2 regions of the Pseudomonas rustica genome follow, and region 2 is predicted to be linked to the other one. Evidence: riboswitches for the same ligand, from Rfam matches in the RefSeq annotation. Region 2 holds a riboswitch; the other holds the start of a gene.

Region 1 (6,641 bases), 1.5 Mb from region 2:
TTACCGCGATGCGGCGGGCATCAACCTGCCACGCACCACGCGCGACCTGATCGTGATGCAGGCGCCGAATGTCGGTAAGGAAGGCTTGCAGACCGGCGACCTGATCTTCTTCGCCACCAATGGTGGTTCGCAGGTCAGTCATGCGGGGATTTACGTTGGTGAAGGGCGCTTCGTGCATGCGCCGGCCACGGGTGGCACGGTGAAGCTGGACAGTCTGTCGAAGGCGTATTGGCAGAAGGCTTATCTGAGCGCGAAGCGGGTGTTGCAGCCGGAGCATCTGGCGCGTAACCCGTAATAAGGCCAACACAAAACCCCAATGTGGGAGCGAGCCTGCTCGCGAATGCGTAGTTTCAGTCACCCTTGAGTCGACTGATAGACCGCTTTCGCGAGCAGGCTCGCTCCCACATTTGTTATGTGTACGGCGCTAAGTTATTTGGTAGAAGACACTCGCCAAACCTTGTTGCCAACATCATCCGCCACCAGCAATCCACCTTGCTGATCAATCACCACGCCCACCGGGCGACCCAGCGCGTTCTCATCTTTGTCGAGAAAACCGGTCAACACATCCACCGGCGTTCCACTCGGCTTACCGCCGGTAAATGGCACAAAAATCACTTTATAACCACTGTGCGGTTTACGGTTCCACGAGCCGTGCTGGCCGATAAACGCGCCTTCCTTGAACTGCGCCGGCAAGGTGTTGCCTTCGGCGAAGGTCAGGCCCAAAGACGCCGTGTGAGGGCCGACCGCGTAATCCGGGGCGATGGCTTTGGCCACCAGATCCAGATTCTGCGGATTCACTCGAACATCGACATGCTGGCCGTAATAACTGAACGGCCAGCCATAGAAACCGCCGTCCTTCACCGAGGTGATGTAGTCCGGCACCAGATCGCTGCCAATCTCGTCACGCTCATTCACCGCCGTCCACAGCGCGCCGCTGGTAGGCTCCCACGCCAAGCCATTGGGGTTGCGGATGCCTGAAGCGAAGATCCGGTGATTGCCGGTCGCGCGATCCACTTCCCAGATCGCCGCGCGGCCTTCTTCTTGATCCAGACCATTTTCGCCGACGTTGCTGTTCGAGCCGACGGTGACGTACAGCTTGCTGCCGTCCTTGCTGGCGATGACGTTTTTCGTCCAGTGATGGTTGAGCGTGCCGCCCGGCAAGTCAGTCACTTTGATCGGCTGCGATTTGATCTCGGTCGCGCCGGGCTCGTAGTTGAAGCGCAGCAAACGATCCGTGTCAGCAACGTACAAGTCATTGCCAACCAGTGTCATGCCAAACGGCGAATTGAGGTTCTGCAAAAACACCGTGCGCGTCTCGGCGACGCCATCGTGGTCAGCGTCGCGCAGCAAAGTGATGCGATTCGGGCTCGGTACGCCGGCGCCGGCCTTGCCCATGACTTTCTTCATCACCCAGCCTTTAATGCCTTTGCTGTCGTCCGGTTTCGGCGGGGCGTTGGTTTCCGCCACCAGCACATCACCGTTGGGCAGCACGTACATCCAGCGCGGATGATCGAGGCCTTCGGCAAACGCTGCGACTTGCGTACCGGCCGCCGCTGTCGGTTTGCCGCCTTCGGGCCAGCCAATCGCCGGGGCGATGTTCACGGTGGGGATCAGGGTTTTGTTCGGTTCGGGCAGTTTCGGCGAAGGGCCGGTGCCGTCGGAGACTTGCAGGCTGGAGGTTTCACCACACGCGGCGAGCCCTCCGGCCAGAGCGATGACAAAAACGAGCTGGGGCTTGCGCATGACTGATCTTTCCTATGAATGCGTTCTTAATCATAGAGGAGGGCGCAAGCCCGATGGTTCAACCTCAGCCGCGAGCCTCTTTGAACAGCACGGCGATGCCGGGGTGATAGTTGCCGGCCTCGCTGCGCAATTTGCGGTAGGCGTAGGGGAAATACCAGGCGACCGCGCAGGTATGTTCCTTTTGCAAGTCGTCGACCATGTCCTGCAGTTCTTCGGGGCTGGCACTCTGCTGGGTTTTTTGCGGGGCGACGAACAGGCAGCCGAGCTTGAGATCGCTGGCGAAGCTGATGCGTTTGGCGTCGCTGGTGATGTCGAGAAGTGCTTGCGTGAGGTTGAGGTTGTTCACTCGCGGCCAGCGCTGCGTGGCTTGAAGGTAAGCGCGGTCTTCTGGCCCTGCGATGAACAGATCGGCGCGGGCATTGCGCTCGCCGTCTTCGTTTTGCTTGCGCGTGGCGGTGTCGTTGAGGGTGACCAGTTCGGCCATCCACGCCGCCGCGGTCAGCAAGCCGAGATTGGCTTTCTCGTCATGCCAGTACGGCGTGTCGCTGTCGCCGCGCACGGCGTTGTAACGGTCGATACAGTCAAACCAGCGTTCAAGCATCGGGCGCAGGAATTCCAGGCGCGGGTTGCTGATGATCATGCCTTGCATCGTCATCATCCTTATTCTTGTGAGTTGCTTTTATGGAAAAGCATGGCTCTTTGATATCATTTGTAACAGCCTTGCACAAGATTGCCGGCCGATAATTGATCAACGGCAGATAATCGTCCGTCAGCCGCCTCTTTAATTGACGCTCCACCCCCAACCCTCTAACCTTCGCGGCTTGTTTCAGGTGCTCTGTGACCCACGTCGACAGAGTGAAACAGGGAAGCCGGTGAGGGTTGTCTTCATGCGAAGAACGATCACGATCCCGGCGCTGCCCCCGCAACGGTAAATGAGTAAAAGCTGCGCCATGAGCCACTGCCTCGACAGAAGCGGGAAGGCGCGCAGCCAGGCCAATGCCGCTCATGAGCCCGGAGACCGGCCTGATCCATCCAGCGGCATCACGGTGGGCGATGCCAGGCTTTTTGCCGTCTATTCTTGTGCCTGCCCGCCGTTATCCAGCCTCAACGGAGAGCTCCCCCATGACTGATTCCCCCGAGCGCGACGAACGCCATCTGGCGCGTATGCAGCGCAAAAAAGCCGTGATCGACGAACGCATCGCCAACTCTCCCGACGAGTGCGGCCTGGTGCTGGTGCTGACCGGCAATGGCAAAGGCAAAAGCAGTTCGGCGTTCGGCATGCTCGCCCGCGCCATGGGCCACGGCATGCAGTGCGGCGTGGTGCAGTTCATCAAGGGCCGCAACAGTACCGGTGAAGAGTTGTTTTTCCGCCGCTTCCCCGAACAAGTTCGCTTCCACGTGATGGGCGAGGGCTTCACCTGGGAAACCCAGGATCGTCAGCGCGACATCGCCGCTGCCGAAGCTGCGTGGGCCGTGTCCCGCGAACTGCTGCGCGATCCGTCGATCGGTCTGGTGGTGCTCGATGAGTTAAACATCGCCCTCAAGCACGGCTACCTCGATCTCGATCAGGTGCTCAGCGATTTGCAGGCACGTCCGCCGATGCAGCACGTGATTGTCACCGGTCGTGCGGCCAAGCCGGAAATGATCGAAATGGGCGACACGGTCACCGAAATGGGCATGCTCAAACACGCCTTCCAGGCCGGCATCAAAGCGCAGAAAGGCGTCGAACTTTGAATCAACCACGTCACTGCCCGGCGGTACTTATCGCCGCGCCGGCCTCCGGTCAGGGCAAGACCACCGTCACCGCCGCGCTCGCCCGTTTGCATCGCAATCAGGGGCGCAAGGTGCGCGTGTTCAAATGCGGCCCGGACTTTCTCGACCCGATGATCCTCGAACGCGCCAGCGGTGCGCCGGTGTATCAGCTTGATATGTGGATGGTCGGCGAGCAGGAAAGTCGTCGGCTGTTGTGGGAAGCCGCCGCCGAGGCGGATCTGATTTTGATCGAAGGCGTGATGGGGCTGTTCGATGGCACGCCCTCCAGCGCTGATCTGGCGCGGCATTTTGGTGTGCCGGTGCTCGGCGTGATCGACGGCACCGCGATGGCGCAGACCTTTGGTGCGTTGGCGCTGGGCTTGGCCAAGTATCAGCCGGATCTGCCGTTTGCTGGCGTGCTGGCCAACCGCGTCGGCACCTTGCGCCATGCGCAGTTGCTCGAAGGCAGTCTCACTGAAGGTTTGCGTTGGTACGGCGCGTTGTCGCGCGAGACCGGTATCGAACTGCCGAGCCGGCATCTTGGTCTGGTGCAGGCCAGCGAATTGAATGACCTCGATGTGCGTCTCGACGCCGCCGCCGAAGCGCTCGCCAGTAGTTGCGAGGTAGCGCTGCCACCGGCCGTGGAATTTGCCGCGCCTGACGTGATTGCTGTCGAGCCGTTGCTGAAAAATGTGCGCATTGCTGTCGCCCGTGATGAGGCGTTCGCCTTTACTTATGGCGCGAGTCTGGATCTATTGCGTGCGATGGGCGCCGAGTTGAGCTTCTTCTCGCCGATCCGCGATACGCAATTGCCTGAGGCGGACAGTCTGTATTTGCCCGGTGGTTATCCGGAATTGCATCACGTCGCGCTGTCGCAGAACACCGCGATGGTTGCGGCGATCCGTGCGCATCATGCGGCGGGGAAGCCGTTGCTGGCTGAGTGTGGCGGGATGTTGTATTTGCTCGATTCGTTGACGGATGTTGAAGGCACTCGCGCTGAGCTGGTCGGGTTGCTCAAGGGCGATGCGGTGATGCAAAAGCGTCTGGCGGCGTTGGCGTTGCAAGCGGTGGATCTGCCGGAAGGGGCGTTGCGTGGGCACACGTATCATCACTCGTTGACCACGACTAAGCTGACGCCGATTGCCCGGGGGTTGAGCCCCAATGGAGGGCGAGGGGCTGAGGCGGTTTATCGTGAGGGGCGGATGACGGCTTCTTATGTGCACTTTTATTTTCCGTCGAATCCTGTGGCTGTCGCTGCACTTTTTCTGCCTGATCCTGAGGGCGCCTTCGCGAGCAGGCTCGCTCCCACAGTGGCCAATGTGCTTCCTGAAGAAATTCAATCTCCTGAGGATGGTGGCAGGCTAGCTGATGCATTGCCTGAAGAAACCGGATCCCCTGTGGGAGCGAGCCTGCTCGCGAAAGGGCCATGACAGACAACGCATTTTCAGAGGCGGAACGCGAAGCGGTGTATCGGGCAATAGCCGAACGCCGCGACATGCGCCATTTCACCGGCGGCAGCGTCGAACCTGATCTGCTGCGCCGACTTCTGGAAGCCGCCCACCAGGCCCCAAGCGTCGGCCTGATGCAGCCCTGGCGCTTCATCCGCATCAGCGACCGAACCCTGCGCAGCCAAATCCAGCACCTCGTCGAAGAAGAACGCATCCGCACCGCCGAAGCCCTCGGCGAGCGCAGCGACGAGTTCATGAAGCTCAAAGTCGAAGGCATCAACGACTGCGCCGAAGTGCTGGTCGCGGCGCTGATGGATGATCGCGAAAAACACATCTTCGGTCGCCGCACGCTGCCGGAAATGGACATGGCCTCGTTGTCCTGCGCGATTCAGAATCTGTGGCTGGCCTCGCGCGCAGAAGGCTTGGGCATGGGCTGGGTCTCGCTGTTCGAACCGCAAGCGCTGGCGGAGTTGTTGAAACTGCCGGCAGGGGCCAAGCCGCTGGCGGTTTTGTGTCTGGGCCCGGTCAAGGAATTCTATCCGGCGCCGATGCTGGTACTCGAAGGGTGGGCGCAGGCGCGGCCGCTGAATGAGTTGCTGTATGAAAATTATTGGGGAGTGAGTCAATGAGTGTGGCGTTGTTGAGTGTCGCCGCGGTGGCGCTGGATGCGCTGCTCGGTGAACCGAAACGCTGGCATCCGCTGGTGGCGTTTGGCAATTTCGCCGGGCGCATCGAGCAACGTTTCAACGGTGAAGGGCGCGGCTGGCGCAGTCATGGCGTCACCGCGTGGGTGATCGCCGTGCTGCCGCTGACACTGCTGGCGACGGCGTTTTCCTGGGCGCCTTATGTCGGTTGGATCGTCGAGATTCTCGCGCTGTATTGCGCCCTCGGCATGCGCAGCCTCGGCGAGCATGTCGCCCCGGTCGCTGCGGCGTTGCGTGCGGATGATCTGGACGAAGCACGCAAGCGTGTCGGCTATCTGGTCAGCCGGCAGACCGATGAACTTGATAGCACTGCGGTCGCCCGTGCCGCCACTGAGTCGGTGCTGGAAAACGGCAGCGACGCGGTGTTCGCCGCACTGTTCTGGTTTGTCGTGGCCGGTGCGCCCGGCGTGGTGCTCTATCGCTTGAGCAACACGCTCGACGCGATGTGGGGTTATCGCAACGAACGTTTCGAACGCTTCGGCTGGGCGGCGGCAAAAATCGACGACGTGTTGAACTACATTCCTGCGCGTCTGGTGGCATTGACCTACGCGTTGCTCGGCAAAACCCGACTGGCATTGAAATGCTGGCGCACACAGGCACCGAAGTGGGACAGCCCCAACGCCGGCCCGGTGATGGCCGCAGGCGCCGGTGCACTGGGCGTGGAGTTGGGCGGCCCGGCGATTTACCACGGCGAACTGCACGAGCGTCCGCAACTGGGCGAAGGCGCTCCCGCCGACGCCGATTCCATCGACCGTGGCTGGCAATTGGTGCAGCGCGGGGTATGGTTATGGTTGCTGATTCTCTGCGTGGGGGCTGAATTCTATGCTTGAGCACGGTGGCCGGCTGCGCAAGGCTGCACTCGATTACGGCATCGCCGAGGGTGACTGGCTCGACCTGTCCAGCGGTCTCGCGCCGTGGCCATTTCCGATCCCGGAAATCCCCTTGCGTGCCTGGGCCCGTTTGCCGGAAACCGATGACGGTCTGGAACAAGCGG
Region 2 (6,641 bases):
TCGCGCATCACCGGGAAGAATTCTTCCTGAACGGTGCAGCACAGGCAGCCGTTGGCCAGTTCGTAAACGCGGCCAACCGCTTCTTCTTCGCTGCAGCCAATGGTGCATTGCTTGAGGATTTCACCGTCGATGCCCAACTCGCCAAACTCGTTGACGATCACCGCGATGCGACGGCCCTGAGCGTTGTCGAGCATGTGCCGCAGCAGCGTGGTTTTGCCCGAGCCGAGGAAGCCGGTGACGATGGTGACGGGGAGTTTGGCCAGTGTTTTCATCGGTATGCCCTTTGGCAAGCGGCGGGCATACGGGACGAGAACCGGCAACGCGTGTGCGTGCCCGGAGAGTTCGCCACCGGATCACCCCGCCCGGTTGAAATTGAGAATCTGTGACGAGGCAGGTCTCCTGGCTGACGGCGTTCAGGCGCGGGGCCTGGCGTTGGCTGCGCCTTCCCGCTGGCTCATGGGTTGAGCTGGCAGTGGCGTGGCAGCGAACAGCGCCGTTCACAGTTGCGGGGGCAGCCGCGGCATTGACCGCGTTCCCTTCTTAGCTTCGGCGTGGGCCGAAGAACCTCGAATGCGCAAGGCTACGCATCGGGTGGTGACCGGTCAATGGGGTTGGGTTTTGGTTATGTGAGCATATCCGTTGCTGCGGTTGCTGCTACTGGCGGTTTCGCTCTTACAGCGAGTCACCTTTTCCAAACGCCGAAAAGGTAACCGAAAAGGCTTGGCCCCGGCGTACGGCACTTCGCTGAGGCTCAGTGTTCCCTCGCTACGGTGTCCATCCGGGGACATCGCCTACGGTTTGCTTCGCTGCACCTCCTCTCGATGTGTGCGGCTACGCCGCACGGCGCTGCGCGCCTGATCCCCGGATGGACACCTACACTCGGCCTGCCGAAGGGGCTGAAAATCAAAAGCCGGATCAAAAGCCAAAGCAGATCAAAAGATCGCAGCCTTCGGCAGCTCCTACAGGGGTTTGCTTCGAAAGATGGGTTGGCTGCCAGCCTGCTTTCGCCAGCGAACAAAAGCACAGCCGATAACTCATGTAGGAGCTGCCGCAGGCTGCGATCATTTGATCTTGCTCTTAAAAGACAAAGTCAAAAGATCGCAGCCTTCGGCAGCTCCTACAGGTGGTCGCATCGGAAAGTATGTTGTCATCGCGAGCAAGCTTTGCTCCTACGAAAATCAAAAGCGGAAAACCCACGCTCCTCACCACTCAATAGGCCGAGTGTCAGCTCGCCTGCTTTTGATCTTGATCTCGGAGCCCGTCGGCAGGCTGAGCGGAGGGATTGATCCGGGGGTGGGAGCGCAGCGACCGTTTGGCGCAGCCAAACACAGCGAGAGGAGGTGCAGCGAAGCAAACCGTAGGCGCTGCCCCCCGGATCAATCCCGCAGCGAAGGAACCCGAGCCTTAGCGTGGGCCGAACGTCAGGGCAAAGCGTTTTGGTTACTTTTGGGCGTCTGCAAAAGTGACCCGCCGTAAGGGCGGAACCCTAACCAGCCACACCCGCAGCAACGGATCCACCCCAAAAAATTGACTAAAAACCCAACCCCATGCTCTCCTACACAACTTGTTACGGGTGCCCTTCACAGGGTGAAACGGGAAACCGGTGAATCATGTGCTTTACTCAAGCCATGTCAGTCCGGTGCTGCCCCCGCAACGGTAAGCGAGCGAAGCGTCAAAACCACTGTGCCCAAAAGCATGGGAAGGAGACGCTTGCAGGTCGGCCTGACGCCAACCCCTCGTGAGCCCGGAGACCGGCCCTTAACACACAGCGCGCACCTCGTGCGCAGCTGAACATAACAAACCCGCGGTGGGCGGGCGCTGTTCGAACCTCTGCGAGCCCGACCCGCAGGGGTTTTCATGCGCTCAAATCACCCACTGACACTCCAGAGGGAAGCGCCATGTCGATCATCAGCAGCACCGGCAGCAACACGGACAAAATCGCCAGCACCGCCACACTGAGCCAACGCCTGACCGCCGCGATCTTCGCGTCGATCCTTGGCGCCGGCCTGGTCTACTTCGCCGGTTTCTCGCACATCGAAGCGGTACACAACGCCGCTCACGATACCCGCCACAGCGCCGCGTTCCCGTGCCACTGAGACCTGCCGACATGATCAAGCGTATTGCGCAAACTGCAGGTTTTACCGGGCTTTTGGCCGCCCTGCTCCTCACCCTGCTGCAAAGCTTCTGGGTCTCGCCGCTGATTCTTCAAGCGGAAACTTTCGAAAAATCCGAACCCGTCGCCGTGCATGAACACGCCGAAGGCGCCATGGCCGGCCACACCCACGACGCCGAAGCCTGGGAGCCGGAGCCCGGCTGGCAGCGCGTGGTTTCGACCACTGGCGGCAATCTGGTGGTCGCCGTCGGTTTCGCCCTGATGCTCGCCGGTCTCTACACCCTCCGTGCGCCCACCAAAACTTCGCAAGGCCTGCTCTGGGGTCTGGCCGGTTACGCCACGTTCGTCCTCGCGCCGACTTTGGGTCTGCCACCAGAACTGCCGGGCACCGCCGCAGCTGATCTGGCTTCGCGACAGATGTGGTGGATTGGCACGGCCGCGTCGACCGCTGTCGGCCTGTCGTTGATCGCGTTCAGCCGTCACTGGCTGATGAAAGTTCTCGGTGTGGCGATCCTCGCCGTGCCGCACGTGATCGGCGCGCCGCAGCCGGAAGTGCATTCGATGCTCGCTCCTGAAGCATTGGAAGCGCAGTTCAAAATCGCTTCGCAGCTGACCAACGTCGCGTTCTGGCTGGCCCTTGGCCTGATCAGCGCCTGGTTGTTCCGCCGCAAAAGCGATGGCCAATACCACGCATGACGAATGACAGCGCAGCGCCGACCTTCGTGGTCGGCCTGGGTTGCCAGCGCGGCTGCCCCGTCAGCACGCTGCGCGCGTTACTTGATCAGGCGTTACAGGCGCATCGCATTGAGTTGCAGGCGATCAAGGCCTTGGCCAGTATCGACCTGAAGCGCGACGAGCCCGGTTTGCAAGAGCTCGCCGCGCAACTGGCGCTGCCGCTGCTGTACTTCAGCAGCGAAGAACTGGCCAGTTATCAGGAACGCCTCAGCCACCGTTCCGAGATTGCTTACGAGCGCACCGGTTGCTACGGCGTCGCCGAAAGTGCCGCGCTGGCCCTCGCCGAACAGCTGATTCAGGCACCGGCAAAGCTGCTGATTTCCCGACAAAAATACGCTCAGGCCACCTTCGCATTGGCCGGCGCTGCGTAAATTCCCGATAATCCCCGCCATCGATCATGAGCAATCTTCATCTGAAGTGTTGGCCGTGCCCCTTTTTCACAGGATTTAACCATGACCGTCTACTTCATCGGCGCCGGCCCCGGCGACCCGGAACTGATCACAGTCAAAGGCCAGCGGCTGATTCGCAGCTGTCCGGTGATCATTTATGCAGGCTCGCTGGTACCGGCGGCAGTGCTGGACGGTCATCAGGCTGAAACAGTGGTCAACAGCGCCGAATTGCATCTGGAACAGATCATCGAACTGATCAAAACCGCGCACGCGAACGGTCAGGATGTGGCGCGGGTGCATTCCGGCGATCCCAGTCTGTATGGCGCGATTGGTGAGCAGATTCGTTATCTGCGCGAGCTGAATATTCCGTTTGAGATCGTTCCCGGCGTGACGGCGACGGCGGCGTGTGCGGCGTTGCTGGGGGCGGAACTGACCCTGCCGGATGTCTCGCAAAGCGTGATTCTGACCCGCTATGCCGATAAAACCGCGATGCCGGTGGGTGAGGAGCTGGGCAGTCTGGCGCAGCACGGTGCGACCATGGCGATTCATCTGGGCGTTAATCATTTGCCGAAGATTCTGCTGGAGTTGCTGCCGCATTACGGCGCGGATTGCCCGATTGCGGTGATTCACCGGGCGACGTGGCCGGATCAGGATTGGGTGGTGGGGACGCTGGCGGACATTGCCGAGAAGGTTGAAGCGAAAGGGTTTCGGCGTACGGCTTTGATTCTGGTGGGTCGGGTGTTGGGGAGTGAGGTGTTTAGCGAGTCATCGTTGTATCGCGCGGGGCATGCACACCTTTACAGGCCCTGAAAGCAAAAGATCGCAGCCTTCGGCAGCTCCTACAGGGAAACACATTCCAATGTAGGAGCTGCCGAAGGCTGCGATCTTTTGATCTTGTGGCACCAGACAAATGCATTCATCACGGGAACATGCATTGCCTGGTTTATGACAGCTTCGCAGCGAACACCTTACTCAGTAGTAGGCGTTTTCTTTCTGCGTGTGGTCAGTCACGTCGCGTACGCCCTTCAGCTCCGGAATGCGCTCAAGCAAAGTGCGCTCAATGCCTTCCTTCAACGTTACGTCCGCCTGGCCGCAGCCTTGGCAGCCGCCGCCGAATTGCAGAACGGCGATGCCGTCTTCAACCACATCGATCAGGCTGACCTGGCCGCCGTGGCTAGCGAGCCCCGGGTTGATTTCGGTTTGCAGGTAGTAGTTGATGCGCTCGTTGACCGGGCTGTCGGCGTTGACCATCGGCACTTTGGCGTTTGGCGCCTTGATGGTCAGCTGGCCGCCCATACGGTCGGTGGCGTAGTCGACAACGGCGTCATCGAGAAACGCTTCGCTGAAGTGATCGATATACGCGGTGAAGCTTTTCAGCCCCAGCGCGGTGTCTTCAGGTTTTTCTTCGCCCGGCTTGCAGTAGGCAATGCAGGTTTCGGCGTACTGGGTGCCAGGCTGGGTGATGAAGACGCGGATGCCGATGCCCGGGGTGTTCTGCTTGGAGAGCAGATCAGCCAGGTAATCGTGGGCGGCGTCGGTAATGGTAATAGCGGTCATGGAAACTCCTCGCAGGCTTGGGCGCAGTTTACGCCAATCGTTGCGCCGGACAAAGTCCTAGTATTTTTGTCGGGAAAGATTCTCGTCAGGCTCGCCATCGACCCGCGCCTTGAGCCAACGGTAACTGCGTTTTTCCACCCATTCGTAGCTCAGCCACGAACCAACGCCGATCGCCAGCGCACAGACGACGAACATCAGATACGGGTTGATCCCATAGCGACGCGCAATGAAACCGCCCGCCGAGAGCACCAGCACATGCATCAGGTACACCGAATACGAGCAGTCACCGAGCAATTTCAGCAAGCGGCTGCGCTCGACATAACGCTCCAGCGCCATGCACGACATCACCAGCACCGCACTCGGCACACCCCAATTGAGCAGCCGTGGCGCCGGCGCCAAGTGATAAATCGCCAGCAACGCCGCGACAATCCCGGCCAGCGGCAGCCATAAACCGGCGCCGATCCAGCCGCGACGATGGAGCATGCCGATGCCAATCCCCAGCAGAAACTCGTAAACGATGTCCGAGCGGTAAAACTCGCTGATCCAGCCAAACCCCGTCCACGCCTGACTCACCGCAAACAGCAGCGCGGCGACCACCAGCAGACGCACTTGCAAGCGAAACAGCAGCGCCCAGGCAAACAGCACGTAGAAGAGCATTTCGTAATTCAGCGTCCAGCCGACGTTGAGCGTCGGGTAGATTCCGTAGCCGCCGGGATTTTCAGTCGGGATGAACAGCAACGACAGCAGAAAATGCCCCCAATCCACGGTTTGATCGGGCAGCAATGGCTGGGCGAACACCACCAATAGCGCCATTAGCGCCGTGTACAGCCAATACGCGGGGACGATGCGAAACAGGCGATAGAGCAGAAACCGCGCGGGGGGCAGCGGCTTATTTTCGGTGGAAAGGAAGATCACCAGACCACTGATGACAAAGAACACATCGACGCCCACCGCGCCTTTGTCGATGAACCATTGCCCAATCGGCCCGCGCGCTTCGAAGTCGAAGAAAATCTGCATGAAATGGTGGCAGACCACCGTCCACGCAGCCAGCGCACGCAGGGCTTGCACTGAAATCAACATCACCCGCTCCCGTCCACGCCCTCAAATCCACCACCACCCCAACGTCATCCGAACACTTCGATATGGCGCTGAACTCATGTAGGAGCTGCGGCACGCTGCGATCTTTTGATTTTGATTCTCAAGATCAAAAGATCGCAGCGTTCCGCAGCTCCTACAGAGGAATTTTGTGGTGTTGCTTATGGGTGGGACAGCGGGCGGGCCTCAAAAGATCAAAAATTCTCGTACCGGTTCATATCGAGCACGCCCTCTTCCACCGGGTCGGTTTCGTGGATGTAGCGGCTCAGATCATGGAAATAGAACCAGAACTGCGGATGGCTGCGACGAATCCCCCAGCGCTCGACGATTTTCTCAAATTGCGCCTGATCCCTGGCACTGTCCATGGCATCGACAAACGCCGGCACCTGATCGGCCGGGATGTTGAAGATGAAATTCGGATAGCTGCTGAGTACGCCGGGATAAATGGTCAACGTGTCCAGCCCCGGCTGATAACGCAGCGATTCCCCGGTGAGGAACGCCACATTGCTATGCGCACGGTTGCGCAGCAGGCTGTAAACCTCGCGTTTGCCGCTGGCCGTTTCAATGCGCAGCATGGTCGCTTCCGGCAACTGGTCAATTACCTTCAAACCGGCGGCCGGCCGCGAGGTCAGGCGACTCAGCGCCTGTTCGGCATTTTGCAGCGCCGGGTCGATATTCGGCCGTGAACAGTAAGCATTGTCGCAACGGTTGATCGGATCAGGTCGCGCATTCAGATCGCCATACCGCGCCAG

The links. Region 2 has a riboswitch for cobalamin ahead of ACP3TY_RS10445 (CbtB domain-containing protein). Riboswitches for the same ligand answer to the same signal wherever they lie in the genome.
Region 1: it holds a riboswitch for cobalamin, as region 2 does, so the genes downstream of both, cobO (cob(I)yrinic acid a,c-diamide adenosyltransferase) here and ACP3TY_RS10445 (CbtB domain-containing protein) in region 2, are expected to answer to the same signal.

The regions. Positions count from the first base shown of each region.
Region 1 is NZ_CP188200.1:3,748,231-3,754,871, reverse strand. Features, by position in the region: gene ACP3TY_RS16970 (C40 family peptidase) at 1-295, shown strand, start outside; gene ACP3TY_RS16965 (PQQ-dependent sugar dehydrogenase) at 430-1,743, opposite strand; gene ACP3TY_RS16960 (hypothetical protein) at 1,808-2,392, opposite strand; cobalamin riboswitch at 2,555-2,784, shown strand; gene cobO (cob(I)yrinic acid a,c-diamide adenosyltransferase) at 2,866-3,477, shown strand; gene ACP3TY_RS16950 (cobyrinate a,c-diamide synthase) at 3,474-4,925, shown strand; gene bluB (5,6-dimethylbenzimidazole synthase) at 4,922-5,572, shown strand; gene cbiB (adenosylcobinamide-phosphate synthase CbiB) at 5,569-6,477, shown strand; gene cobD (threonine-phosphate decarboxylase CobD) at 6,470-6,641, shown strand, end outside.
Region 2 is NZ_CP188200.1:2,234,399-2,241,039, reverse strand. Features, by position in the region: gene cobW (cobalamin biosynthesis protein CobW) at 1-272, opposite strand, end outside; cobalamin riboswitch at 373-584, opposite strand; cobalamin riboswitch at 1,555-1,774, shown strand; gene ACP3TY_RS10445 (CbtB domain-containing protein) at 1,899-2,096, shown strand; gene ACP3TY_RS10440 (CbtA family protein) at 2,108-2,809, shown strand; gene ACP3TY_RS10435 (cobalamin biosynthesis protein) at 2,806-3,219, shown strand; gene cobM (precorrin-4 C(11)-methyltransferase) at 3,301-4,047, shown strand; gene nfuA (Fe-S biogenesis protein NfuA) at 4,210-4,794, opposite strand; gene ACP3TY_RS10420 (acyltransferase family protein) at 4,852-5,874, opposite strand; gene ACP3TY_RS10415 (fatty acid cis/trans isomerase) at 6,084-6,641, opposite strand, start outside.